One region of the Saccharopolyspora sp. SCSIO 74807 genome, then DNA from elsewhere that is predicted to be linked to it. Evidence: riboswitches for the same ligand, from Rfam matches in the RefSeq annotation. Region 1 holds a riboswitch; each other region holds the start of a gene.
The links. A riboswitch is a leader RNA that binds a small molecule or an ion and turns the genes downstream of it on or off. The one in region 1 is predicted to bind S-adenosylmethionine.
Positions count from the first base shown of each region.

Region 2: it holds a riboswitch for S-adenosylmethionine, as region 1 does, so the genes downstream of both, thrC (threonine synthase) here and V1457_RS11395 (hypothetical protein) in region 1, are expected to answer to the same signal.
Region 3: it holds a riboswitch for S-adenosylmethionine, as region 1 does, so the genes downstream of both, V1457_RS00420 (aminotransferase class V-fold PLP-dependent enzyme) here and V1457_RS11395 (hypothetical protein) in region 1, are expected to answer to the same signal.

Region 1 covers NZ_CP146100.1:2,476,021-2,483,890, reverse strand. Annotated here, with positions in the region: gene V1457_RS11410 (ABC-F family ATP-binding cassette domain-containing protein) at 9-1,796, opposite strand; gene V1457_RS11405 (4-(cytidine 5'-diphospho)-2-C-methyl-D-erythritol kinase) at 1,831-2,787, opposite strand; gene V1457_RS11400 (ATP-binding cassette domain-containing protein) at 2,998-3,999, opposite strand; gene V1457_RS11395 (hypothetical protein) at 4,120-4,389, opposite strand; SAM riboswitch class I at 4,394-4,481, opposite strand; gene rsmA (16S rRNA (adenine(1518)-N(6)/adenine(1519)-N(6))-dimethyltransferase RsmA) at 4,684-5,559, opposite strand; gene V1457_RS11385 (resuscitation-promoting factor) at 5,741-7,309, opposite strand.
Region 2 covers NZ_CP146100.1:3,077,083-3,084,952, reverse strand. Annotated here, with positions in the region: gene lepA (translation elongation factor 4) at 1-1,768, opposite strand, end outside; gene V1457_RS14225 (VOC family protein) at 1,870-2,250, opposite strand; gene V1457_RS14220 (cold-shock protein) at 2,345-2,548, opposite strand; gene rpsT (30S ribosomal protein S20) at 2,992-3,252, shown strand; gene holA (DNA polymerase III subunit delta) at 3,326-4,309, opposite strand; SAM riboswitch class I at 4,416-4,543, shown strand; gene thrC (threonine synthase) at 4,556-5,827, shown strand; gene V1457_RS14200 (DNA internalization-related competence protein ComEC/Rec2) at 5,896-7,870, opposite strand, start outside.
Region 3 covers NZ_CP146100.1:93,021-100,890, reverse strand. Annotated here, with positions in the region: gene ftsZ (cell division protein FtsZ) at 1-447, shown strand, start outside; gene pgeF (peptidoglycan editing factor PgeF) at 562-1,281, shown strand; gene V1457_RS00445 (YggS family pyridoxal phosphate-dependent enzyme) at 1,278-2,015, shown strand; gene V1457_RS00440 (cell division protein SepF) at 2,086-2,721, shown strand; gene V1457_RS00435 (YggT family protein) at 2,741-3,037, shown strand; gene V1457_RS00430 (DivIVA domain-containing protein) at 3,100-3,936, shown strand; gene V1457_RS00425 (hypothetical protein) at 4,018-4,509, shown strand; SAM riboswitch class IV at 4,596-4,711, shown strand; gene V1457_RS00420 (aminotransferase class V-fold PLP-dependent enzyme) at 4,755-6,119, shown strand; gene lspA (signal peptidase II) at 6,173-6,799, shown strand; gene V1457_RS00410 (RluA family pseudouridine synthase) at 6,811-7,728, shown strand; gene V1457_RS00405 (hypothetical protein) at 7,805-7,870, shown strand, end outside.

The DNA.
Region 1 (7,870 bases):
TCACACACCTAGTCGAGCTGATCGGCCAGTTCGAGCCAGCGGGCTTCCACGTCGTCCTTCTCCTGCTGCAGCGCCTGCAGATCGGCGCCCAGCGATTGCAGCTTGTCCGGCTCGGTAGCGGCCTCGGCCAGCCGCGCGTGCAGCTCCTGCTCCCGCTTGCCCAGCTTGTCCAGCTGCCGTTCCAGCTTCGCCAGGTCCTTGCGCGCGGCCCGCTCCTCGGCGCCGGAGAGCTTGTCCGGCTTCGCCTCGACCACGTCCGCGGCCTGCTTGCCGACGTCGCCACCACCCGCGGCCAGCAGCGAATGCCGCCGCTGCAGGTACTCCTCGATGCCGCCGGGCAGGTGGGTGAGCCTGCCGTCGCCGAACAGCGCCAGCACCGTGTCGCACACCCGCTCCACCAGGTAGCGGTCGTGCGAGACCACGACGAGCGTGCCCGGCCAGCCGTCCAGCAGGTCTTCGAGCTGCTGCAGGGTGTCGATGTCGAGGTCGTTGGTGGGCTCGTCGAGCACCAGCACGTTCGGTTCGGACATCAGCAGCCGCGCCAGCTGCAACCGCCGCCGCTCACCGCCGGAGAGGTCGCCGACCGGGGTCCACTGCCTGCCCTTGCCGAACCCGAACCGTTCGCCGAGCTGGGAGGCGGTGAGCTCGTACTTGCCCAGCTGCACCCGTTCGGCGACGTCCTCGATCGCCTCCAGCACCCGCCAGTTGCCCGGCAGGTCGTGCAGCTCCTGGGTCAGGTGCGCCAGCCGCACCGTCTTGCCCTCGATGCGCCTGCCCGCGTCCGGCTCCCGCTCACCTGCGATCAGCCGCAGCAACGTGGTCTTGCCGGAGCCGTTGACGCCGACCAGCCCGATCCGGTCACCCGGCCCGATCCGCCAGGTCACGTCGTCGAGCAGGGTGCGATCGGCGATCCGCAGGTCCACGTCCTCCAGCTCGATCACGGACTTGCCGAGCCGGCGTTTGGCGAAGGTGACCAGCTCAACGGTGTCGCGCGGCGGCGGGACATCCGCGATGAGCGCTTCGGCTGCCTCCACCCGGAACCGCGGTTTCGAGGTGCGGGCCTTCGCGCCGCGCTGCAGCCAGGCGAGTTCCTTGCGCGCCAGGTTCTGCCGCTTCTCCTCGGCCTGCTGGGCCAGCCGCGCGCGTTCCGCGCGGGCGTAGACCCAGTCCGCGTAGCCGCCTTCGTACTGCTCGACCCTGCCCTGGGTGACCTCCCAGGTGCGGTTGCACACGGTGTCCAGGAACCAGCGGTCGTGCGTGACGATCACCAGTGCGCAGCGGCGTTCCATCAGGTGGTCGGCCAGCCAGCGCACGCCCTCCACGTCGAGGTGGTTGGTGGGCTCGTCGAGCACCAGCACGTCCAGGTCGCGCACCAGCGCGGCCGCCAGCGCGACGCGGCGGCGCTCACCACCGGAGAAGTCGGCGACCGGGGTGTCCAGCCCGAGCCGGGTCATGCCGAGCCCGGTCAGCACCGAACGCACCCGGGCGTCGGCGGCCCACTCGTGCTCGGCGGTGAAGCCGTGCGGATCCAGCACCGCGTGGCGCACCGTCGAGCCCGGCGGCAGTTCGGTGCGCTGGGTGACCACCGCCAGCCGCAGGTCGCGCTGGTGGCTGACCCGGCCGGAGTCCGGTTCCTCGCTGCCGGAGACCACTTCCAGCAGCGTCGTCTTGCCGCCGCCGTTGAGGCCGACGACGCCGATCCGCTCCCCGGCGCCGATGCCGATCGAGACGCCGTCCAGCAGCGGGCGCTCTCCGTAGCTCTTGCGCACCGATTCGAGGTTGATCAGATTGGCCATCGGGGTTGCGGTACTCCAGGAAAACGAGGGGTGATCAGGCGTGCACCTGCGGCGGCGTGGGCCGGTCGGCCCGGTCGTCGCCGATGATCCGGGCTCCCGGCACCGGCCCCTGCGCGACCCGGACGGTGCGGCACACGCCCGCGCCGGACAGTTCCGCGGCGACCCGGACCGCGGAGTCGTTGTCGGTGCACAGGAACGCGCAGGTCGGTCCGGAGCCGGACACGATCCCGGCCAGCGCGCCCGCCTCCACGCCGGCGCGCAGCGTGCGGCGCAGGTTCGGGCGCAGCGAGACCGCCGCGGACTGCAGGTCGTTGCCCAGCAGCAGGGCCAGCTGGTTCGGATCGCCGGAGGCCAGCGCCTCCAGCAGCGGCTCGACCTCGCCGACCCGGTTCGGCCCGGTGTCGGCGCGCAACCGGTCCAGCTCGCCGTACACACCGGGGGTTTCCAGGCCGCGGCGGTCCAGCGCGATCACCCAGTGGAAGGTGTGCCTGGCGAGAACCGGCACGAGCCGCTCGCCGCGGCCGGTGCCCAGCGCGGTGCCGCCCTGCAACGCGAACGGCACATCGCTGCCGATCTTGGCGGCGATGTCGCTGAGCTCGTCGCGCCCGATCTCCAGGCGCCACAGCGTGTTCAGCGCCAGCAGCGCGGCCGCGGCGTCGGCGCTGCCGCCCGCCATTCCGCCGGCCACCGGGATGCCCTTGCGGATCGAGACCTGCACGCCCGGCTCTTCCGGGTCGCGGCCGGAGTGCTCGGCCAGCAGCCGCACCGCCGTCCACGCCAGGTTGCTCTGCCCGGTCGGCACCGAGTCGGCGCCGTCGCCGCGGACGTCGATGCCCGGCTCGTCGGCGCTGTGCACGGTGACCTCGTCGGTCAGCGACAAGGCCTGGAAGACGGTGACCAGCTCGTGGTAACCGTCCGGGCGAGCGTCGCCGACCGCCAGGTGCAGGTTCACCTTGGCCGGAACACGCACGGTGATGGGGGTGGGTACCACGGAGAGCACTCCTAGAGCGTACGTGTCCGCGCGATCCGGGTGCCGCCCCAGCACCGACTTCGCAGCACGCGGCCGCCGGTCGAGCCCGGTGCACGGGCTCGGCCGGCGGCCGGTCGGTTCTTGTGCCGCTGCTGCGCGCTTCGGAGGATTCCGAGTGCAGCGGCACCGCAAGGGACGCCGTCTGCTATTTCCGCGATCCCAGTTCGGGGATCAGGCGGCCACGCCTTCGACGCTGACCGGAGTGCGGCGCACCTGCGCGTCCCGGTCGACCATCCACTTCAGCGCGGCCTCGGAGCGCTCACCGGTGAGCCCGATGCGGAACTTCGCCACCGGCGTGTCCCCGAGCCGCGTCATGCCGCCGCCCAGCACGGCCAGGTCCACGCCGAACCGCCCGGCCGCTTCCGGCAGCAGCGCGCCGACGGCGGCGAAACCGACCAGCACCACCTCGGCGACCACGTCGTGCCTGCGGCCGGATCCGGCCTCCGGCAGCAAGCTGGTGCCGAGGCGGCTGCCCGGCTCGGAGACCAGGTCGAGCACCTTGCCCTGCTCGACGACCCGGCCGCCGTCGAGGACCACCGCCTCGTCGGCGATGCGCCGCACCACGGCGGTGTCCCCAGTGGTCAACAGCACCGTGGCACCCAGCTCGGAGCGCGCGCGGTCGAGCACCGTCAGCACCGCCTCCGCGGTCGACGAGTCCAACCCGGCGGTCGGCTCGTCGGCCACCAGGACCGAGGGCTTGGCCGCGAGCGCGCGGGCGACCGCGACCCGCCGCCGCTGGCCGTCGGTCAGCTGTTCCGGGTGCAGCGGCGCCTTGTCGGTCATGCCGACCAGGTCGAGCAGTTCGGCGACGCGGGCGCGGCGTTGCGGCCCGGGCATCTCGGCGGCTTCCAGCGGCAGCGCCACGTTGCCCGCGGCGGTGCGCTGGCGCAGCAGCGAGTCGCCGTCCGGGACCACGCCGATGTGTCTGCGGGCGGCGCGCAGCGCGGCGCCGTCCAGCGCGGAGAGGTTCGTCCCGTCGATCTTCACGGCACCGCGGTCCGGCTTGTCCAGCAACCCGACGCAGCGGGCGAGGGCGGACTTGCCCGCATCGCTGGGACCGACCACGCCGCACACCGACCCGGCGGGGACCTCCAGGGACACGTCGTCGAGCGCGACGGCGCCTGCGCGGGATTCGCCGCGGAAGGATTTGCTCAGGTTCTCGACAGTGATCATGTTCGGCTCCACATCAGCTCACTCCGGGAGCGCAGGCTGCTGCGCATCGACCGGCCGGAAGGAAACGCTGGTTCGCTGGCCCGAACCGGCCCGGCGGACCGGATTCGGTGGCTCGGGCAGCTAGCCGCGACAGGCCGTGGTCGTGCGCCGTCCTTGATCGATGATGCGGCGCTGGGTGAGCGCGAGCCCGTGCGGCGCGGAGCGCGCGCGGGCGCGGCCGCCGCGGGCGGTTCGCCGGAGCTTGTCGTGCTGCGCGCCCGTGCTGCCGGGCAGCGCGATCTTGAGCTGGGCGATCTCGAGCTGGGCGCTCCCGAGCTGGGCGGACCCGGACTGAGCGAACGCGGACTGGGCGAACCCGGGCCGGGCGCCGGTCAGCGGAGTTTCAAACACGTCGACTCCATCGGCCCTGGCGTTAGCACCTGCCCACGGGGTGGTTGCTGCGGCGTCGTCGAGCCAGGTCTCTCGGCCGCTCGGGATGGATTTCCCGGATAGTAGAACCCAGTCGTGTCCGCGAACGCAAGGCGACACTGGTCACTATGTGGAATCGTTCGGCAGATCACACCACCTGGCCGAGTCGCTGACCTTGATCAACAGATCCAGCCCGGACACACTGGGTAGTCAGACTGCGCGCTCGCCACTCGCCTGGAGTGATCGGCGGAAGCGCCCTGCCGCGTCGCCGGGAACTCAGCGCACGGATTCGGCGCCCGCTGCGGCCACCCGGGCGAAATCTTCGACCGTGAGCTGCTCGCCGCGAGCCGTCGGATCGACCCCGGCCGCGCGCAACAACTCCTCGGCACGCGCCGCCGAACCGGCCCATCCGGACAGCGCCGCCCGCAACGTCTTGCGCCGCTGCGCGAACGCGGCGTCCAGCACGCGGAACACCTCGGCGCGGTCCGCGCTCGACGGCGGATCGGTGCGGGAGAACGAAACCAGGCCCGAATCCACGTTCGGCACCGGCCAGAACACGGTCCGCGGCACCGGGCCCGCGCGGCGCACCTCGGCGAACCACGCCGCTTTCGCGCTCGGGAGCCCGTAAGTGCGGCCGCCGGGTTTCGCCGCGAGCCGGTCGGCGACCTCGGACTGCACCATCACCAGGCCCTTGCGCAGCGACGGCAGCTCCGCCAGCAGGTGCAGCACCACCGGCACGGCGACGTTGTACGGCAGGTTCGCCACCAGCGCGGTCGGCGGGTCTGCTGCGAAGTCGTCGGCGTGCACCCGCAACGCGTCGGCGCTGAGCACTCGGAGGCGGTCCGCGAGGCCCGGGGCGAACTCGGCCGCCGTGCGCGGCAGCCGCTCCGCGAGCGCGGGATCGACCTCCACCGCGACGACCCCGCGCGCCGCCGACAGCAGCGCCAGCGTGAGCGAGCCCAATCCGGGGCCGATCTCCAGGACCACGTCGTCGGCCGTGAGCCCGGCGGCGCCGACGATGCGGCGCACGGTGTTCGGGTCGTGCACGAAGTTCTGGCCGAGCTTCTTGGTGGGGCGGATCCCCAGGTCCTCCGCCAGCCGGCGAACATCGGCGGGCCCCAGCAACCGCGCCCTGTCCGCGTCACTTTCCACGCACCAGAACCTACCCGCGCCCGCACCCGGCCCTGCGCGCGGCCCGCCGCACTACCCGCCGACTCCGAGCGAACGGACCGTTCTTCCGATCGGGAGTGGTTAGTGCCGGGAGAACGAAGTGAGCGGACCGCTCGGCCGGGCATGCCGGGCGAACGGTCCGCTCACTTGGTGATCGTGCGGGTCAGCTCAGACCGAGCTTGGAGGAGCAGCCCGGCCAAGCGCCGTAGCCGCCGCCGCGCGAGTCGCGAACCTTGGTCGCGACCTGGATCTGCTGCTCCCGGCTGGCCTGGTGCGGATAGGCCGCGAACTGGTCGCCGCCGAAGGCGCTCCAGGTCTGCTTGTCGAACTGCAGGCCGCCGTAGTAGCCGTTGCCGCTGTTGATGGCCCAGTTCCCGCCGGCCTCGCACTGCACCAGCTTGTCCCAGATGGCGCTGTTCGGCGGTTCCTTGCCACCGACGCGCTTGACCGTCGGCGTGGCTTCCTTCGTGATCTTCTCGCCGACCGCCTCGCGCCCGGTCTCCTCACCGTTCTTGGTGGTGATGCGGGTGAAGACGATCTTCTCGCCGGGCGTGCCCTGCTTCTCGACCTTCTCCTCGCCCTGGAACATCGAGTCGTCGACGATCTCCTGCACGGGCGGCTGCACCGGCTGCGTCAGGTTGACCACCTTGCTGCCGGTGCGGTTGATCTGCACCTGCGCGCCGTCGGTGATCTTCTGGTCGCCGCCGGGGGTGATGTGGTCCTCCGGCCCGAGCTGGAGCTTCTGCTCCTTGACCAGGTCGTCGACGGTGACCGCGGTGGTGGTCAGCTGCCGCGGCGCCTCGCCGCCGTCGGTGACGGTGATGTCCTTGGCGGTGTTGACCGTGAGGTCCATGCCCTGCTCGGGCACTTCCATGTTCCGGTCGGCCGAGACGAACGCGCCGTCGGCGGGCACGCCGAGCTGGCGCAGCGCCTGGTCGACGGTCACCGACCGCACCCACTCCTCGCGGGGCTGGCCGTCCACGGTCATCTTCACCAGCCGGCCGCGGTCCAGCGTGATCGTGTCGTTGTGCCCGACCTGGGCCTGCGGGGACGGGCTCAGCGCGTCGTGCGGGCCGACGTTGATGCCCTCTTCCTGCAGGACTTCACCCACGGTGGAGTCGTAGGTGTTGACCTGGCGCTCCTGGCCGTCCACCTCGACGGTCACGGACTTGTCCATGGCCGCGGCGGCACCGCCGGAGCCGGCCAGGGTGACGATCACCGCGGCGACCGCGCCCTTGAGGAAGCGCTGCTTCCAGTCGGTGACGGCTTCGACGAACTCCGGTGCCGGGTTGCCCTCGGCGTCGGTCTCCGGCACGTCGTCCGGCAGCACCAGCGGCGGCAGCACGACGGTTTCGGCGTTGACCAGCCGGATCAGCTCGTCCACGTCGATGTCGGCGGTGGCGAGCATCTCGTCGGCCTGCGGCCCGAGCGCCTCGAAGACGTCGTCCGGGGTGATGTCCAGTGTTCCCGGCGGGAAGCTGGGGTGGTCGGCGGCGGGGTAGTTCCCGCCGCTGATGGGGGCGAAGCCGTGGTCGGCGGTGATCTCCAGATCGCTCTCGCGATCGAGTTCGACCGGCCGGTCCAGCACGCCGACCGCGGTGGGCTGCTCCTTGCTCACCGGGGTGAACCAGTCCGTAACCGGTTCAAGCGAATCGGCCCAGTAGCCGTGGTCCCGGCCGGTATTGCCGCGGGAATTGCTGGCATGGGCACCGGGAATGCCGCGTCCGTTCACAGGGTCGCTACCTCTCGAAAGCGGAAGCTCTCCGCAGCGTCGATGATCCCGTGGAGTTCGCCGGCCATGCTTGGTGAACTCCTTCATCCGCCGCTGCGCGACTTCGTGCTTCGTCTCCGTATCCGACTCCCGTAGCCAAGCGCCGTCATAGCCGTTGCCACGTGCGGAACCGGTCCTGTCCCGGTCCGCCCGCTCGGCACCGACTTCCCCGACGAAACCCGGCGGCGACTAGCGGGTGTTCCCCATGACTTCGTTGTCATCGGTTACGAGGCCGAGACTCTAGCGTGATGCGACCAGTGCGCCAAGAGCCCGATCGAGCACTGTGACTTGGGTTACGCCGTTTTGCCGGGCAACCCAGCACCCTGGGTGATCATCTAGTTGTTCGGCCCGGAGGATTTTCCCATCCCCGCAAGGAGTTCCCGCACCCCGCCCGTAGGTCCAATAAGGACGGACGTCGCTGCTGGTGAGGAGATCGAAAGGGCCGTCGGAGCCGGTGCGCGCGGGCGCTCGGCGACGGCCTCCAGGCCAAGCGGCGGGAGAGCGGACACATCTCCCGCCGCC
Region 2 (7,870 bases), 600 kb from region 1:
GGCCGATGGTCTTCATCCGCTTCTTGCCTTCCTTCTGCTTCTCCAGCAGCTTGCGCTTGCGGCTGATGTCGCCGCCGTAGCACTTGGCCAGCACGTCCTTGCGGATCGCGCGGATCGTCTCGCGGGCGATGATCCGCGAGCCGACCGCAGCCTGGATCGGCACCTCGAACTGCTGGCGCGGGATGAGCTCGCGCAGCTTCGTCGCCATCTTCGTGCCGTAGGAGTAGGCGAAGTCCTTGTGCACGATCGCGCTGAACGCGTCCACGGCCTCGCCCTGCAGCAGGATGTCCACCTTGACCAGGTCCGAGCTCTGCATCCCCGCCTCCTCGTAGTCCATCGAGGCGTAGCCGCGGGTGCGGGATTTGAGGTGGTCGAAGAAGTCGAAGACGATCTCGGCCAGCGGCAGCGTGTAGCGCAGCTCGACCCGGCTCTCGGACAGGTAGTCCATGCCGTCCATCCGGCCGCGCCTGCTCTGGCACAGGTCCATCACCGTGCCCACGAACTCGGACGGGGTGATCACGGTGCACTTGGCGATCGGCTCCTGCACCTGCCCGATCTTGGCCTCGGGCCAGTCGGAGGGGTTGGTGACCTCCTGCTGGGTGCCGTCCTCGAGCTGCACCTCGTAGACGACGTTCGGCGCGGTCGAGATCAGGTTCAGGCCGAACTCGCGCTCCAGCCGCAGCCGGGTGATCTCCAGGTGCAGCAGCCCGAGGAAACCGCAGCGGAAACCGAATCCGAGCGCACCGGAGGTTTCCGGCTCGTAGGTGAGCGCTGCGTCGTTGAGCTGGAGCTTGTCCAGCGCGTCCCGCAGCAGCGGGTAGTCCGAACCGTCGATCGGGTACAGGCCGGAGTACACCATCGGCAGCGGCTCCCGGTATCCGCTGAGCGGCTCCGGCGCGCCCTTGCGCTCGGTGGTGATCGTGTCGCCGACCTTGGACTGCCGGACGTCCTTCACCCCGGTGATCAGGTAGCCGACCTCGCCGACGCCCAGCCCTTCGGACGGCTTCGGCTCGGGCGAGATGACGCCGACCTCCAGCAGCTCGTGCGTGGCGCCGGTGGACATCATCCGGATCCGCTGCCGCGGGGTGATCTTGCCGTCGACCACCCGGATGTAGGTGACCACGCCGCGGTAGGTGTCGTAGATCGAGTCGAAGATCATCGCGCGCGGCGGCGAATCGTGCACGCCCACCGGGCCGGGAACCTGGCGCACCACCTCGTCGAGCACCGCACCGACGCCGTCCCCGGTCTTGGCCGAAACCCGCAGTACGTCGTCGGCTTCGCAGCCGATGATGTGCGCGAGCTCGGCGGCGTACTTGTCCGGTTCGGCCGCGGGCAGGTCGATCTTGTTCAGCACCGGGATGATCTGCAGGTCGTGCTCCATCGCCAGGTAGAGGTTCGCCAGCGTCTGCGCCTCGATGCCCTGCGCGGCGTCGACCAGCAGGATCGCGCCCTCGCAAGCCGCCAGCGAACGGCTCACCTCGTAGGTGAAGTCGACGTGCCCAGGTGTGTCGATCATGTGCAGCACGTGGTCAAGGCCGTCGACGTTCCACGGCATCCGCACGTTCTGCGCCTTGATCGTGATGCCGCGCTCGCGCTCGATCTCCATCCGGTCGAGGTACTGCGCCCGGTACGCGCGCTCGCCGAGCACCCCGGTCAGCTGCAGCATCCGGTCCGCCAGCGTCGACTTGCCGTGGTCGATGTGCGCGATGATGCAGAAATTCCGGATGCGCTCCGGGTCCGTGAAGGTGGTATCGGCGAAGCTGCTCACTCGGTGTTCCTCGGGATCTCGGGGGCGCGCGGTTTCACCGCACATCGTCCCACGCCACGACCGGTGGCCGATGCCCAACTCCGCGGAGGATGCCCGGGGGTTCAGGTGTCCCGCTGGTCGGCGCGGATCGGGTGGTCCTCGGGAACTTCGATCAGCGCGATCCGCATCCCGTCGGGGTCGGTGATCCACGCTTCCACCAAGCCCCAGGGCTGCCGGGCGGGTTCGGACACCACCGGCACCTCGAAGCGCGTGAGCCGCTCGTACTCGGCGCGCACGTCCCGCACCTGCAACCACAGGACTTGGTCCGGGCTCGGACCGCGCTCGCCCTGGCCGGACAGTTCCATGAAACCTTGGCCGAGGAAGAAGACGGTGCCACCGGGGAACTCCCGGGAGATCGCCAACCCGAGCACGTCCCGGTAGAAGCGCAGCGAACGCTCCGGGTCCAGCGGGCGCAGGATCATGCGGCTGTTCAGGATCTCCATGCGCACCGTTGTACCCCGTAGCGGCCGTCCGGGCCCTGAACGACATCGAGCCCCGCACCGGACGGTGCGGGGCTCGATGCGTTGATCAGCGGTCTCAGACGGCGCGCACGCCGCTGGCCTGCGGACCCTTCTGACCCTGGGTGATCTCGAAGGTCACGGTCTGGTTCTCCTCGAGGGTCCGGAAACCGGTGCCGTCGATCGCGGAGTAGTGCACGAACACGTCCGGGCCGCCACCGTCGGGGGAGATGAAGCCGTAGCCCTTCTCCGAGTTGAACCACTTCACGGTGCCCTGTGCCATCTCTGTCTCCTCACAGCGGATGAGTACCGGCGCCGCACTCTGCGACCACCGGGGCCTAGTCCAGACGGCGAACTCTCCAGCTTGCGCAGGGACTAGAGTCGCGCCCGCAACTTTCGCGAGCGTGTCGAACACGAACACAAAAATCGGCCGACTCATACAACCACACCGCCGCCCCGATCATTCCCGCGACCCGCCGGTGGTGTGGGTCTCATTTCACCGGCCGCCAGCAGGGCCGACCGCCCCGGGGAGCCACGGGCGGACTCGATGCGCCGAAGACCTAGCCGCAGCCGGGCGTGCGACACGGCGTTGCTAGCATGGACAGCCGTGCCGTGCGGCGTTCCGCCAGGGAGGAAGGCTGCGTTCGTCGGGTGCTCGAGCACCGGAGGAAGCAGCGCCGTACAAGTGCGGCACGACGAGTCCGAGCGAGGAAAGAGGCGCCAGCAGTGGCCAACATCAAGTCCGCGATGAAGCGGATCAGGACCAACGAGCAGAACCGGCTGCGGAACAAGTCGGTCAAGTCCGAGGTCAAGACCGCCATCCGCAAGTTCCGCGAGGCCGCTGCCGCCGGCGACAAGGACAAGGCCGTCGAGTTGCAGCGCGTCGCCGCGCGCACCCTGGACAAGGCCGCCAGCAAGGGGGTCATCCACGCCAACCAGGCGGCCAACAAGAAGTCCGCGATGGCCAAGCGCGCCAACGTGCTCTGAGCGGCCCAGCTCGCGCAGGCCGATCCGAGAACGGGGTCCGTTCCCAACGGGAGCGGACCCCGTTTTTCGTGTCTCAAGCCCGGGTGGAATGCAGGTCGACGAGCCTGCGCACTGCGCGCTCCAACGCGTAGTCGGCGTCCGCAGCCATCCCCTTGACCTCGCCGTTGAGCGCGGCGACGACTTGCAACGCATCGGCCACCGTCGTACTGCTCCAGCCCCGCGACTGCGCCTGCGCTTTCTTCACCTTCCATGCGGGCATACCGAGCTCACCGGCCAGCCGGAACGGATCCCCGCGACCGTAAGCGGCGACGCGTCCGATGGTGCGCACCGAATCGGCCAGCGCGTCCGCGATCAGCACGTGCGCCACACCGAGTTGCAGCGCCCAGCGCAGCGCCTCCAACGCACCCGCACGGTCGCCGGTGACCGACTTCTCCGCCACGACGAACCCGGTGACCTCGGCGCGGCCGCGGTGGTAGCGGCGCACGGCGTTCTCGTCGACCTTGCCGCCGGTGTCGGCCACCAACTGGGAAGCCGAGGACGACAGCTCGCGGAGGTCGAAGCCGACGGTCTCGATCAGCGCGCTGACTCCGGCGGCGTCGATGCGGCCGCCGGCGCGGCGCACCTCGTCCTTCACGAACGCCTCCCGCTGCGCGGGTTTGGTGATCTTCTGGCATTCGGTCACCCGGGCGTCGAGCTTGCGCAGCGCGCCGGGCAGTTCCTTGGCGTTCTTGCCGCGCCCGCCCCCGTTGTGCACGACGACGAGCACGACCCCTTCGGCGGGTTGCCGAGCGTGCGAAAGAACCGCTTCGGCGATCTCCTTGCCGGCGTCCTGCGCCGCCTCCAAGGCCACTACCCGGCTCTCCGCGAAAAGCGATGGGCTGAGCAGTTCATCCAGTTCTGGGGGGGTGAGTTCACTCACCTTGATCCGGCGCAGCTCGGTTTCCGGGTCGGCCGCCCGCGCCGCGCCCACCGTCTCGTGCAAAGCCCGCTCCACCAGCAGTTCTTCGTCACCGAGGATCAAGTGCAGCGGGTCGCGGACCACCGACGGAGAACTCATAGGGGCATCGTCGCATGACCGTCCGGCACTGCCGGGCGTTCCCGCTGCGCGGGCGCCCCTGGCCATGGTGCGGCGCCGTCCCGTAACGTTGCCGGTACAACCGAATAGCTCATCCAGAGGGGCAGAGGGAACGGCCCGTAGAAGCCCCGGCAACCATCTCGACCATTCGCGGCTCGCGCGAGGCAGTCGAAGAATTCGGTGCCAATTCCGACCCGCCCGCGGGATAGATGAGGAAAGGACCTCGCGATGACCGCTGCCGCCCAACACACGAACTCCACCGCCAAGACGGCCTACGACCTCGGTCCGGCCGTCGAATTGGTGTCCAAGGAAGAGGGACATCGCCAGCCGCTGGCCCCGGAATTCGTGTCGCTGGAGGACTTCTCGCCGCTGGAGGTCGCCTACGACTTCGGCCGCGTGCGCCGCGAGGACATCGAGGCAGGCCCCCGCTCCATCTGGCGCTACAAGCACCTGCTGCCGGTGCCGAGCAACGTCGAGGAGCACCCGAACACCGAACCCGGCTGTACCAGGCTGGTGCGTGCCGACAACCTCGCCAAGGCGCTCGGCGTCAAGCGGATCTGGGTCAAGGACGACACCGGCAACCCCACCCATTCTTTCAAGGACCGCGTGGTCGCGGTCGCGTTGGCCGCCGCCCGCGAGTTCGGCTTCCGGGTGCTGGCCTGCCCCTCCACCGGCAACCTCGCGAACGCGGTCGCCTCCGCGGCGGCCCGCGCGGGCTGGGACTCGGTGGTGTTGGTCCCGTCCACGCTGGAGCGCGCGAAGATCCTGATGAGCGCGGTCTACGACGGCTCGCTGCTCGCGGTCGACGGGAACTACGACGATGTGAACCGGCTGGCCACCGAGCTGGCCGGGGAGCACGAGGACTGGGCGTTCGTCAACGTCAACGTCCGCCCGTACTACTCCGAGGGTTCCAAGACGCTGGGCTTCGAGGTCGCCGAGCAGCTCGGCTGGCGGCTGCCGGAGCAGATCGTGGTGCCCATCGCCTCCGGCTCGCAGCTGACCAAGGTGGACAAGGGCTTCCGCGAGCTGCAGCACACCGGCCTTGTCGAGGAGAGCCCGTACAAGATCTTCGGCGCGCAGGCCGCCGGGTGCTCCCCGGTTTCCACCGCGTTCAAGAGCCAGCAGGACGTGGTGCAGCCGGTGCGCCCGGACACCATCGCCCGCTCGCTGGCGATCGGCGCCCCGGCCGACGGGCCGTACGTGCTCGACACGGTGCGCCGCACCGGCGGAGCCATCGAGGACGTCACCGACCAGGAGGTCGTCGACGGCATCCGGCTGCTGGCCCGGACCGAGGGCATCTTCGCCGAGACCGCGGGCGGGGTCACCGTCGCGACCGCGAAGAAGCTCATCGAGGCGGGCAAGATCGATCCGGACGAGGAGACGGTGCTGCTGATCACCGGCGACGGCCTCAAGACGCTCGACGCCGTGCAGGACCAGGTCGGCCCGAAGGCGACCGTCGCCCCGAACACCGACTCGGTGAACCAGGCGCTGGGTCTGTGACCGTCCGCCGCGGGCCGCGCGCGTGCGCGGCTCGCGGAGCGCAAGCCGCGGTGGTCCAGATGCTCGGCTCAGTTCTCCGGGCGGACCGGATCGCCGCGCTCGACCGCTCGCCTGCCCTGCTCGTCCTGCACGATCGCGACGTCGCCGGACTGGTCGGTGCGCAACACTCGGGTGCCCATTCGGGTCAGTTCGCCGAGCACCAGCGGGCTCGGATGTCCGTAGCTGTTGCCCGCGCCGACGCTGACCACAGCCAGCCGCGGTCTTACGGCCGCGAGGAAACGAGGCGTGGTGTAGCGCGAGCCGTGGTGCGGGACCTTGAGCACTTCGGCACGCAGGTTCGCCCTCGAATCCAGCAGTTCCCCCTGGCCGGGTAGTTCCACGTCGCCGGTGAGCAGGATCCGCCCGTGCGGCGTGGTCGCCTTGACCACGAGCGAAGCGTCGTTGGCGTCCTCGCTCGAGCGGGTTCGCGCCAGCTCGCCGCGAGGTCCGAGCACGTCGAGCACCAGGCCCGGCCACCGCACTCGTTGACCGGCGCTCAGCCGCATCACCGGTACGCGGTTGGCGCGGGCCGCCGCGGTCACCTCCCGGAAAGCCCAAGCGGGTTCTCGCAGCGATCCGACGGCGAGTGCGCCGACCGCTCGGCCGGACAGCACCGCGGGCGCTCCGCTGACGTGGTCCGCGTGCAGATGCGTCAGCAACAACAGTGGTATGCGGCGGATCTCCAGGCGTTGCAGGCAATCGCTCATCAGCACGGGGTCCGGCCCGGTGTCGATCACCACGGCCTCGTGCGGACGCCCGGTGGCCAGCACCAGGCCGTCGCCTTGCCCGACATCGCAGGCGACCACGGTCCAGCCGGGAACCGGCCACGGAGCGACCCGATGCCGTACCGGGATCACCACGACGACGAACAGCAGGACCACGGCTGCGAGCACCATCCGCGAAATCCGGCCGCGCAGAACCACCAGCAACATCAACGCCAGCACGGCCAGCAGCAGGCCGCCTCCAGCGCCGGAAGGCCAGTCGAACGACGCGCCCGGAACCGCGGCCGAATGGCGGGCGACGGCCAGCACCCACTCCAGCTCCGGCCCCGCCAGCCACACCAGAGCGCTCGCCAGCGTTCCGGAAACGGGCGCGAGCAGCGTCGCGCACACTCCCAGCACGGTGGCCGGCCCCACCACCGGACCGGCCAGCAGGTTCGCCAGCACTGCGACCACGCTGACCTCGCCGGAAACGGCTGCCACCAGTGGCGCCGTGAGCAGATGCGCCGCCGCCGGAATCGCCAGGGCCTCGGCGACACCCACCGGCAACCCACGTGAGTGCAGCGCGTCCGCCCACACCGGCGCGAGCACGATCAGCCCGGCCGTCGCGGCCACCGATAGCGCGAACCCCGCGGCCGTGGCCAGGCCCGGCGCCAGCAGCAACAGGCCGACGACGCTCGCCGAGAGGATCGGCAGCGCCGACCGTTCGCGGCCGAGGACGAGGGCGAGCAGCCCGATCGAGCCCATCACCGCTGCCCGGAGCACGCTCGGTTCCGGTCCAGCGAGCACCACGAAGCCGATCATCGCCAACGCCGCCCCCACGGCCGACACGGCAGGGCCTGCGCCGATCAGGCGCAGCACGAGCAACACCGCCCCGCAGACGATCGCGAGGTTCGAGCCGGAAACCGCGGTTAGGTGGGTGAGTCCGGCCGTGTTGAACTGCTCGACGACTTCCGGCGGGAGCTTGCCGGTGTCCCCGACCACGAGGCCCGGCAGCAGTCCGGCTGCGGCTGGGCCGAGCATCGTGCGTGAAGTCTCGCGCAGTCCCTCGCGCAGATCCTCCGCTGCACGCTGCCAGCTCGGCGCGGGCGATACGCCTTCGGGCGCTTCGTAGGTCGCAACGGCCGCGACGAGCAATTCCCCATTCCGCGGCGGCAGGACCTTGCCGTGCACGGTGACCTGCTGGCCGGCCGTCAGCGCGCCCCACTGCTCGGTAGGGGCCAGCAGCAGAACTTGCCCGCCCACCAGCGTCCGGCGGTCGTCGACCTCGACGGAGTCCAATCGC
Region 3 (7,870 bases), 2.4 Mb from region 1:
GTGACCGAGGGCCAGGTCGTGGACGGCGAATCGACGCCGAGCGCGCAGGCCCCGCCCGCCCGGCCGCAGCCGGTCGAGCAGCAGGCGCCTGCGCAACCGGCCCCCGCGCAACCGTCGCCGCAACCGGCTCCCACCGCGCAGTCGGCACCGGCCCCGCAACCGCCGTCGGCCCCGCAGCCGCAGCCCGAGCGCCGCGAACCGGTCGGCCGCGACCAGGGCGAGCAGCCGTCCGCGCCGGACTACGAGCAGCGGCCCGGCCAGGAGCAGCAGCGGCCGGCCTACGGGGAAGGCGCGGCGCCCAGCGTCTCGGTACCGACCCGGTCCAGCGGCGGCTATCCGACACACACCGGCAACCAGGGCATGAGCGGTTCGCTGCCGCAACGCCCGATGCCGGTCGCCGACGACAACGACGACGACGTGGACATTCCCCCCTTCATGCGGCGGTGATCGCCGCAGCGGCATGGGCGAGAATCGGCACCGGGGCGAGGTTTCGCCCCGGTGCCCGTTCGTGCGGGCACCCTTCGTCGGCCGGGGCGCAGCCCCGGAGCAGGGAGGCACAGGGTGCGGATCCGGCGCGTGATCACCACGCGGGAAGGCGGCAGTTCCGGGCCGCCGTTCGACTCGTTCAACCTCGGCGGCCGCGTCGGTGACGACCCCGCCGCGCTGGTTGCCAACGAGCGCAAACTCGCCGAGGGCATCGGGCTCGGCCGGGAACGGCTGGTGTGGATGGAGCAGCTCCACGGCAGGCACGCGGCGCTGGTCGACGGTGCGCAGCCGGAGCCGGTGGAGGCCGCGGACGGGTTGGTGACCGCGCAGCCGAACCTGGCGCTGGCGGCGCTGGTCGCGGACTGCGTGCCGGTGCTGCTCGGTGATCCGGTCAGCGGCGTCGTCTCCGCGGTGCACGCCGGGCGGGTCGGTGCCCGGGTGGGCGTGCTGGTCGCCGCGCTCAAGACGATGCAGCAGGCCGGAGCGCACGTCGACCGCGTCGAGGCACTGCTCGGCCCCGCTGCCTGCGGCGAGTGCTACGAGGTGCCCGCCGCGATGCGCGACGACGTCGAGCAGCACCTGCCGGGCAGCGCCTGCCGCACCCGCAAGGGAACTCCCGGCCTGGACCTGCGCGCCGGGCTGTGGGAGCAGCTCGCGGGCGCGGGCATCGGCAAGATCGGGGTTGATCCGCGCTGCACGATGGAAACCCGGGAACTGTTCAGCCATCGCCGCGACGGACCCCGCACCGGTCGCTTCGCGGCCGTCGTGTGGGCCGAACCCGAGGAGGGGCCGTGACCGACGACGACTGTCGCCGCGCGGAGCTGGCGGAGTCGCTCAAAGAGGTCCACGAGCGCCTCGCCGCGGCGTGCCACGCCGCCGGTCGTGCGCCGGCTGAGGTCGAGCTGCTGGCGGTCACCAAGACGTTCCCGGCGCGCGACGTTGCGCTACTGTCCGACCTGGGATTGCGGGAGTTCGCGGAGAACCGCGAGCAGGAGGCGCGCGGCAAGGTCGCCGAGTTCGACGAGTTGCGCCCGCGCTCCGGCGCCCGCTGGCACATGGTCGGCCAGCTGCAGCGGAACAAGGCGCGTTCGGTGGTGCGCTGGGCGGACGTCGTGGAGTCGGTGGACAGTCCGCGCCTGGTCGAGGCGTTGGACCGGGCGACGGCGAACGCGCTCGCAGCGGGGGAGCGGACACGCCCGCTCGAAGTTCTCGTTCAGGTGAACTTGGACGAGGCGCGGGGCCGCGGCGGGTGCCCACCTGCGGAGGTCAGGTCACTCGCAGAGGTGATCACGACGACGAGTGAGCTGCGGTTGCGGGGAGTGATGGCGGTGGCTCCGCAGCACGTCCGGCCGGAAGTGGCGTTCGACACACTTTCCGAGATCGCCGCACGGCTGCGCCAGGATCACCCCGAGGCTGAAGAAATCTCGGCGGGCATGAGCGGAGATCTGGAGAGTGCCGTAGCGCACGGGTCCACGCGAGTGCGTGTCGGAACAGCGTTGCTAGGAGGCCGCGGGCTAATCTCGCCGTAGCCAGCGGCGGGGGGTCGACGGCCGGTCGTACCGCGCTCGGCTCGTAGGAGTCGCGGAGGAAGGTCATGCCATGAGCGCTCTGCACAAGCTGAAGGCATATTTCGGCATGGTCCCGGCCGACGAGATCGAGGAATTCGAGGACGAGACCTACGCCGACCGCCAGTACGACCGCCACCCGGTCGACGACGGCTACGACGCCCCGGCCGACCGGATCGGCGGGCGCCGCCGCGTCGGCGTGCGCGGCGGTTACCAGCCGGAACCCGCGAGCGAACCCTACGAGGACGTGCCGCGCGCGGACGATCACCGGGAGGTGAAGCCCCCGGTCCGCAGGCAGTGGCCCGCGGAGGCGCCGTCCCGCCCGGCGGGCGGCGAACGCGAGTCGGTCTCCCGGCTGCGCGCGGTCACCGACACCGGCAGCATGTTCAACTTGAGCAAGATCACAACGCTGCATCCGCGCAGTTACAGCGAGGCGCGCACGATCGGCGAGCAGTACAGGGACGGCAGTCCGGTGATCATGAACCTGACCGAGATGGACGAAGCGGACGCCAAGCGGCTGGTCGACTTCGCCGCAGGTCTGGCCTTCGCGCTGCGCGGATCGATCGAGAAGGTCACCAACCGGGTGTTCTTGCTCTCACCGCCGAACGTGGACGTCGCGGCCGAGGACAAGCGCAAGCTCGCCGAGGGCGCCTTTTTCAACTACGGGTGACCGGTGGCAGAGTTGAACCGTGGAACTGCTCCTGATCATCCTTTACTACGCGGTCTTCTTCTTCTGGCTGCTGCTCACGGCCCGTATCGTGATCGAACTCGTCCGGGTGTTCGCCCGCGACTGGCGCCCCGCTGGAGGGGTTGCAATCGCGTTGGAGAGCATCTACACAGTGACCGACCCGCCCGTCCGGCTGCTACGTCGGGTGATCCCGACGGTCCGGATCGGCGGAGTGGGGCTGGACCTATCCATTATGGTGCTGCTGCTGGTTGTGTACATACTGATGCAGCTGCTGTTGAGGTTGCTGCTGGGACATTGAGCGAAGTCCGGGTAACGGGGAACCCGGGTGACCCGCAGCCGAAGAGTGCGTGAGGTGATCTTGTGGGCCTGACCCCCGCCGACGTGCATAACGTCGCGTTCAGTAAACCGCCGATCGGGAAGCGCGGCTACAACGAGGACGAGGTGGACGCGTTCCTCGACCTCGTCGAAGCCGAGCTCGCCCGGTTGGTGGAGGAGAACAACGACCTGCGCAGCCAGGTTGAGCAGCTGGAGAACCAGCTGCAGACCGCGCAGGTCGACCTCGACGACGCCCGCAGCCAGGCGTCCGCGGTCCCCGCCGCTCCCGCCGCCCCCGCTCCGGCGGAAGAACCGCGTCGGCTCGCGCCGGTCCCGGCCCCGACCGCTGCCGAGCAGACCTCCCCGGGTGGAGATCACCACGTGCAGGCCGCGAAGGTGCTGGGCCTGGCGCAGGAGATGGCCGACCGGCTGACCGGTGAGGCGAAGGCCGAGGCCGACGGGATGCTCTCGGAGGCCCGCACCAAGTCCGAGCAACTGCTCTCGGACGCCCGGGCGAAGTCCGAAAGCATGGTCAACGAGGCCCGCACCCGGGCCGAGACGATGCTCAACGACGCGCGCACGCGCGCGGAGACCCTGGAGCGGCAGGCCCGCGAGAAGGCCGCCGGTCTGGAACGCGATGCCCAGCGCAAGCACGCCGAGGTGATGGGCAACATCACCCAGGAGAAGAACGCGCTGGAGAAGAAGATCGACACGCTGCGCACCTTCGAGCGCGAATACCGCACGAGGTTGCAGACCTACCTGGAATCGCAGCTGCGTGAACTGCAGGACCGCGGGTCGGCGGCTCCTGCCGAGAGCAACGGTCGCAGCTCGGCCCAGCAGAACACCTACAGCTTCGGCGCCCGCGCGGCAGAGGCGGGCTAGTCGGCGTTCCCGGACGCCGCCCGTGCACGGTGAGCGTGGCGAGGGCGTCACAGGCGGTCGTTCGGTGAGTGGGAGTCCGACGTGTTGTTGGTGGTTCTGGCGCTGGTCCTGGCCGCAGCCGGTGTCCTGGTGACCTCGGTGGTGATCGGCAGCCCCGCGTGGTCGTGGCTGTCGGTCGTGTTGTGCGCGGTGTGCGCGGTCCTGCTCGTGGTGGACCGGCTCCGACGGCGACGGGAGGCGAGCTCGTCGCCGTCGGGGCCCGGCCCCGCAGTGCCCGCGGATGATTCCAGCGAGGGAACGTCCGCGCAGTCCGCGACGGTCGAGGACGGTTCGGGGGACGAACCGGCCGAGGAGGACACCGACGCGGCGGACGCGCTGCTGGTGTCCGAATCGGACGAAGAAGTGGTCGTGGTCGACGAACGCCCGCGATACCACTTGGCCGCGTGCGGCTGGCTCGGCGACCGCGAGGTGCTGAGCCTGCCGGTGCGCGAAGCCCGCGAACTGGGCTTCACCTCCTGCGCCCGCTGCACGCCCGACGCCGTGCTGGCGGGGCAGGCGCGGACCGCGGGCTGACGTACCGCGGGCTGCCAGCTGGCTGCCGCGCACACCGATACCCGGTGGCGGCGGACCTAACAGCGTGTTCTAACCTCTTGATCGAAGGTCATGAGTGCCAGCGGTAAACCCCGGTTTGCTGGCCGGCAACCCTCCGACCGCGGTGGGGTGCCCCGGGTGAGGACCTGGCCGGTCGCGTGCGGCGATCCGGCAAGCGCGGGCCTGGCACGGACGCTGGCGGGTCCGGAGTGACCCGAGGAGATGTCGTGTCGTCAGCCGTCGAGCATCCGCAGCAGTCCGATGTGGACGTCGAAGTGCCCGGTGTGGTCGGTAGCGGGCTGCGGGTGCCGCTGATCACCGGTGGCACCGCCGAGTACGCCAACCTCGATCACGGGGCCAGCGCGCCGTGCCTGACCGCGGTCCGCGACGCCGTCGACGCGTTACTGCCCTGGTACGCCAGCGTGCACCGCGGCGCGGGATTCGCCTCCCAGGTCTGCACGCGGGTTTACGAAAGCGCCCGGGACGTTCTGCGCCGGTTCGTCGGCGCGCGCCGCGATGACTCCGTGATCTTCACGCGGAACACGACCGACGCGGTGAACCTGCTGGCGGCGGCCGTGCCGGACGGAACGTCCGTGGTGGTGTTCGACACCGAGCACCACGCGGCGCTGCTGCCCTGGGGAAGCGAGGTCCGGCGGCTCGGCATCCCGGCGAGCGCGGACGAAGCCGTGCGGGCGCTCGACGAAGCGCTCGCGGATTGCCCGGAAGGGCCGAAGCTCGCGGTGCTCACCGGTGCTTCCAACGTCACCGGTGAACTCTGGCCGGTCGCCGAACTCGCGCGGGTCGCGCGGCGGCGCGGTGCCCGCACGTTGCTGGACGCGGCGCAGCTCGCCCCGCACCGGCCGGTGCGGATCGCCGAGCTGGGCGTGGACCACGTGGTGCTGTCCGGGCACAAGCTCTACGCGCCGTTCGGGGCGGGTGCGCTGATCGGCCGTGCGGACTGGCTCGACGCGGCTCCGCCCTACCTCGCCGGCGGCGGCGCGACTCGCGCCGTGCCGGATGACGGCGTGATCGACTGGAACACCGGGCCGGAACGGCACGAAGCGGGTTCGCCGAACACGGTGGGCGTGCACGCGCTGGCCACCGCCTGCCGGGTGTGGTCGGAGCACGCCGAGTCGATCATCGCGCACGAGGACGCGCTGCTGATTCGGTTGCGCGCGGGCTTGCGCGACATCCCCGGGTTGCGCGAGCTGAGCCTGTTCGGGCCCGAGCACGCGCGGGTCGGAGTGGTCAGCCTGACCGTGGCGGATCGCGATGCTGGGCAGAATCGCGATGCCGGGCAGGCTCGCGACCCGGGACTGCTCGCGAGCGCGCTGTCCGCCGAGCACGGCATCGGCGTGCGGGACGGGCTGTTCTGCGCGCACCGCGCGGTGCGGCACCTGCTGGCGGGTTCCGGGGCGCAGCGCGCGCTGCGGGTCAGCATCGGGCTCGGCACGACGACCGAGCACGTGGACAGGTTCGTCGACGCGCTGCGCGGGCTGGTCGCGGACGGGCCGAGCTCGAGGTACGCGTTGGTAGAAGGCGGTTGGGTGCCCGAGCACGATCCGCGGGGTTTCCCGGCGGCGCTGAACTGACCCGGGTTCGAGCCGATGCGAGGGCGGTCTCCGGCTCGGGGAGAATGGGACGAGTGAACATCGAGCGATCCGAACCCGAGCAGCCCGAACCTGCCGCGCCGGGCGGCTCCGCCGCGGGGGATTCCAGCGGGGCTGGTGACTCCGGTAGCACGGGGGAGTCCCCGCGCCCGCGCAGGCTGCTGGTGCTGCTGTTCGGCGTCGCCGCGCTGCTGTTGGCGGCCGACGTGCTAACCAAGGTCGCCGCGGTCGCCGCACTGGAGGACCAGCCGCCCGCACGGCTGTTCGGCGGTGCGGTCTACCTGGTATTGGTGCGCAATCCCGGCGCTGCGTTCTCGCTGGCCACCGGTATGACGTGGCTGCTGGCGCTGCTGGCGATCGTGGTCGTCGGCGTGATCTTGTGGCTCGCGCCGAAGCTGCGCTCCACCGGCTGGGCCATCGGGCTCGGGCTCGTGCTCGGCGGGGCCTGCGGGAACCTCGTGGACCGGTTGTTCCGCGAACCCGGGTTCCTGCGCGGGCACGTCGTCGACTTCGTCTCGCTGTTCGCACCGGACGGCAGCGTGTGGCCGGTGTTCAACGTCGCGGACTCGGCGATCGTGTGCGGCGGCGTGCTCGTGGTGCTGATGTCCCTGCTCGGCCGGGACTACGACGGCACGGTGCACCGGAAGAAGGAGCGGTCGTGAGCGATCTGCGGATGCTGCCGGTCCCGGACGGGCTGGAAGGGATGCGGGTCGACGCGGGCCTGTCCAAACTGCTCGGCCTGTCCCGCAACACCGTCGCCGGGCTCGCCGAAGCAGGCGACGTGCTGCTGGACGGCGCCCAGGTCGGCAAGTCCGACCGGCTGCCCGCCGGGTCGCTGCTGGAGGTCACCCTGCCGGCCGCCCGGCCCGAACCGGAGGTCGTGGCGGTGCCGGTGGAGGGCTTGCAGATCCTGCACCAGGACGCGGACATCGTCGTGGTGGACAAGCCGATCGGAGTGGCCGTGCACCCCAGCCCCGGCTGGGAAGGCCCGACCGTGGTGGGCGGGCTCGCCGCGGCCGGCGTCCCGATCGCGACATCGGGGGCCGCCGAACGGCAGGGCGTGGTGCACCGGCTCGACGCGGGAACCACCGGCGTGATGGTCGTGGCCAAGAGCGAGCACGCCTACACGGCGCTGAAGCGGGCGTTCAAGGAACGCACGGTGGAAAAGCGCTACCACGCGCTGGTGCAGGGCCATCCCGATCCGAGCCGCGGCACCATCGACGCGCCGATCGACCGGCATCCGCGGCACGACTACAAGTTCGCGGTGGTCACCGGCGGCAAACCGAGCGTCACCCACTACGAGACGGTGGAGGCGTTCCGCGCGGCGTCGCTGGTGGACGTGAAGCTGGAAACCGGGCGCACGCACCAGATCCGGGTGCACTTCGCGGCCTTGCGGCATCCTTGCGCTGGCGACCTGACCTACGGTGCCGATCCGGTGCTGGGACGGCGGTTGGAGCTCACCAGGCAGTGGCTGCACGCCCGTTCGCTCGGGTTCGAGCATCCTGCTGACGGAACTCGGGTCGAGTTCACCAGCGAATACCCGGCCGACCTGCAGCACGCGCTGGATGTGCTGCGCGCGCAGGACGCTTAGCCGAATCGGCGATCTCCGGGGCTCGCATCGCGTAATCTGGTGAAATCCGCCGAGATCGGGCGGGCTGGGAGGGGCGATGTCGAACGCGGGTGAACGGCACGAGCACGTCGAGGACACCCCGACCCCGCCGATGGGATTGTCG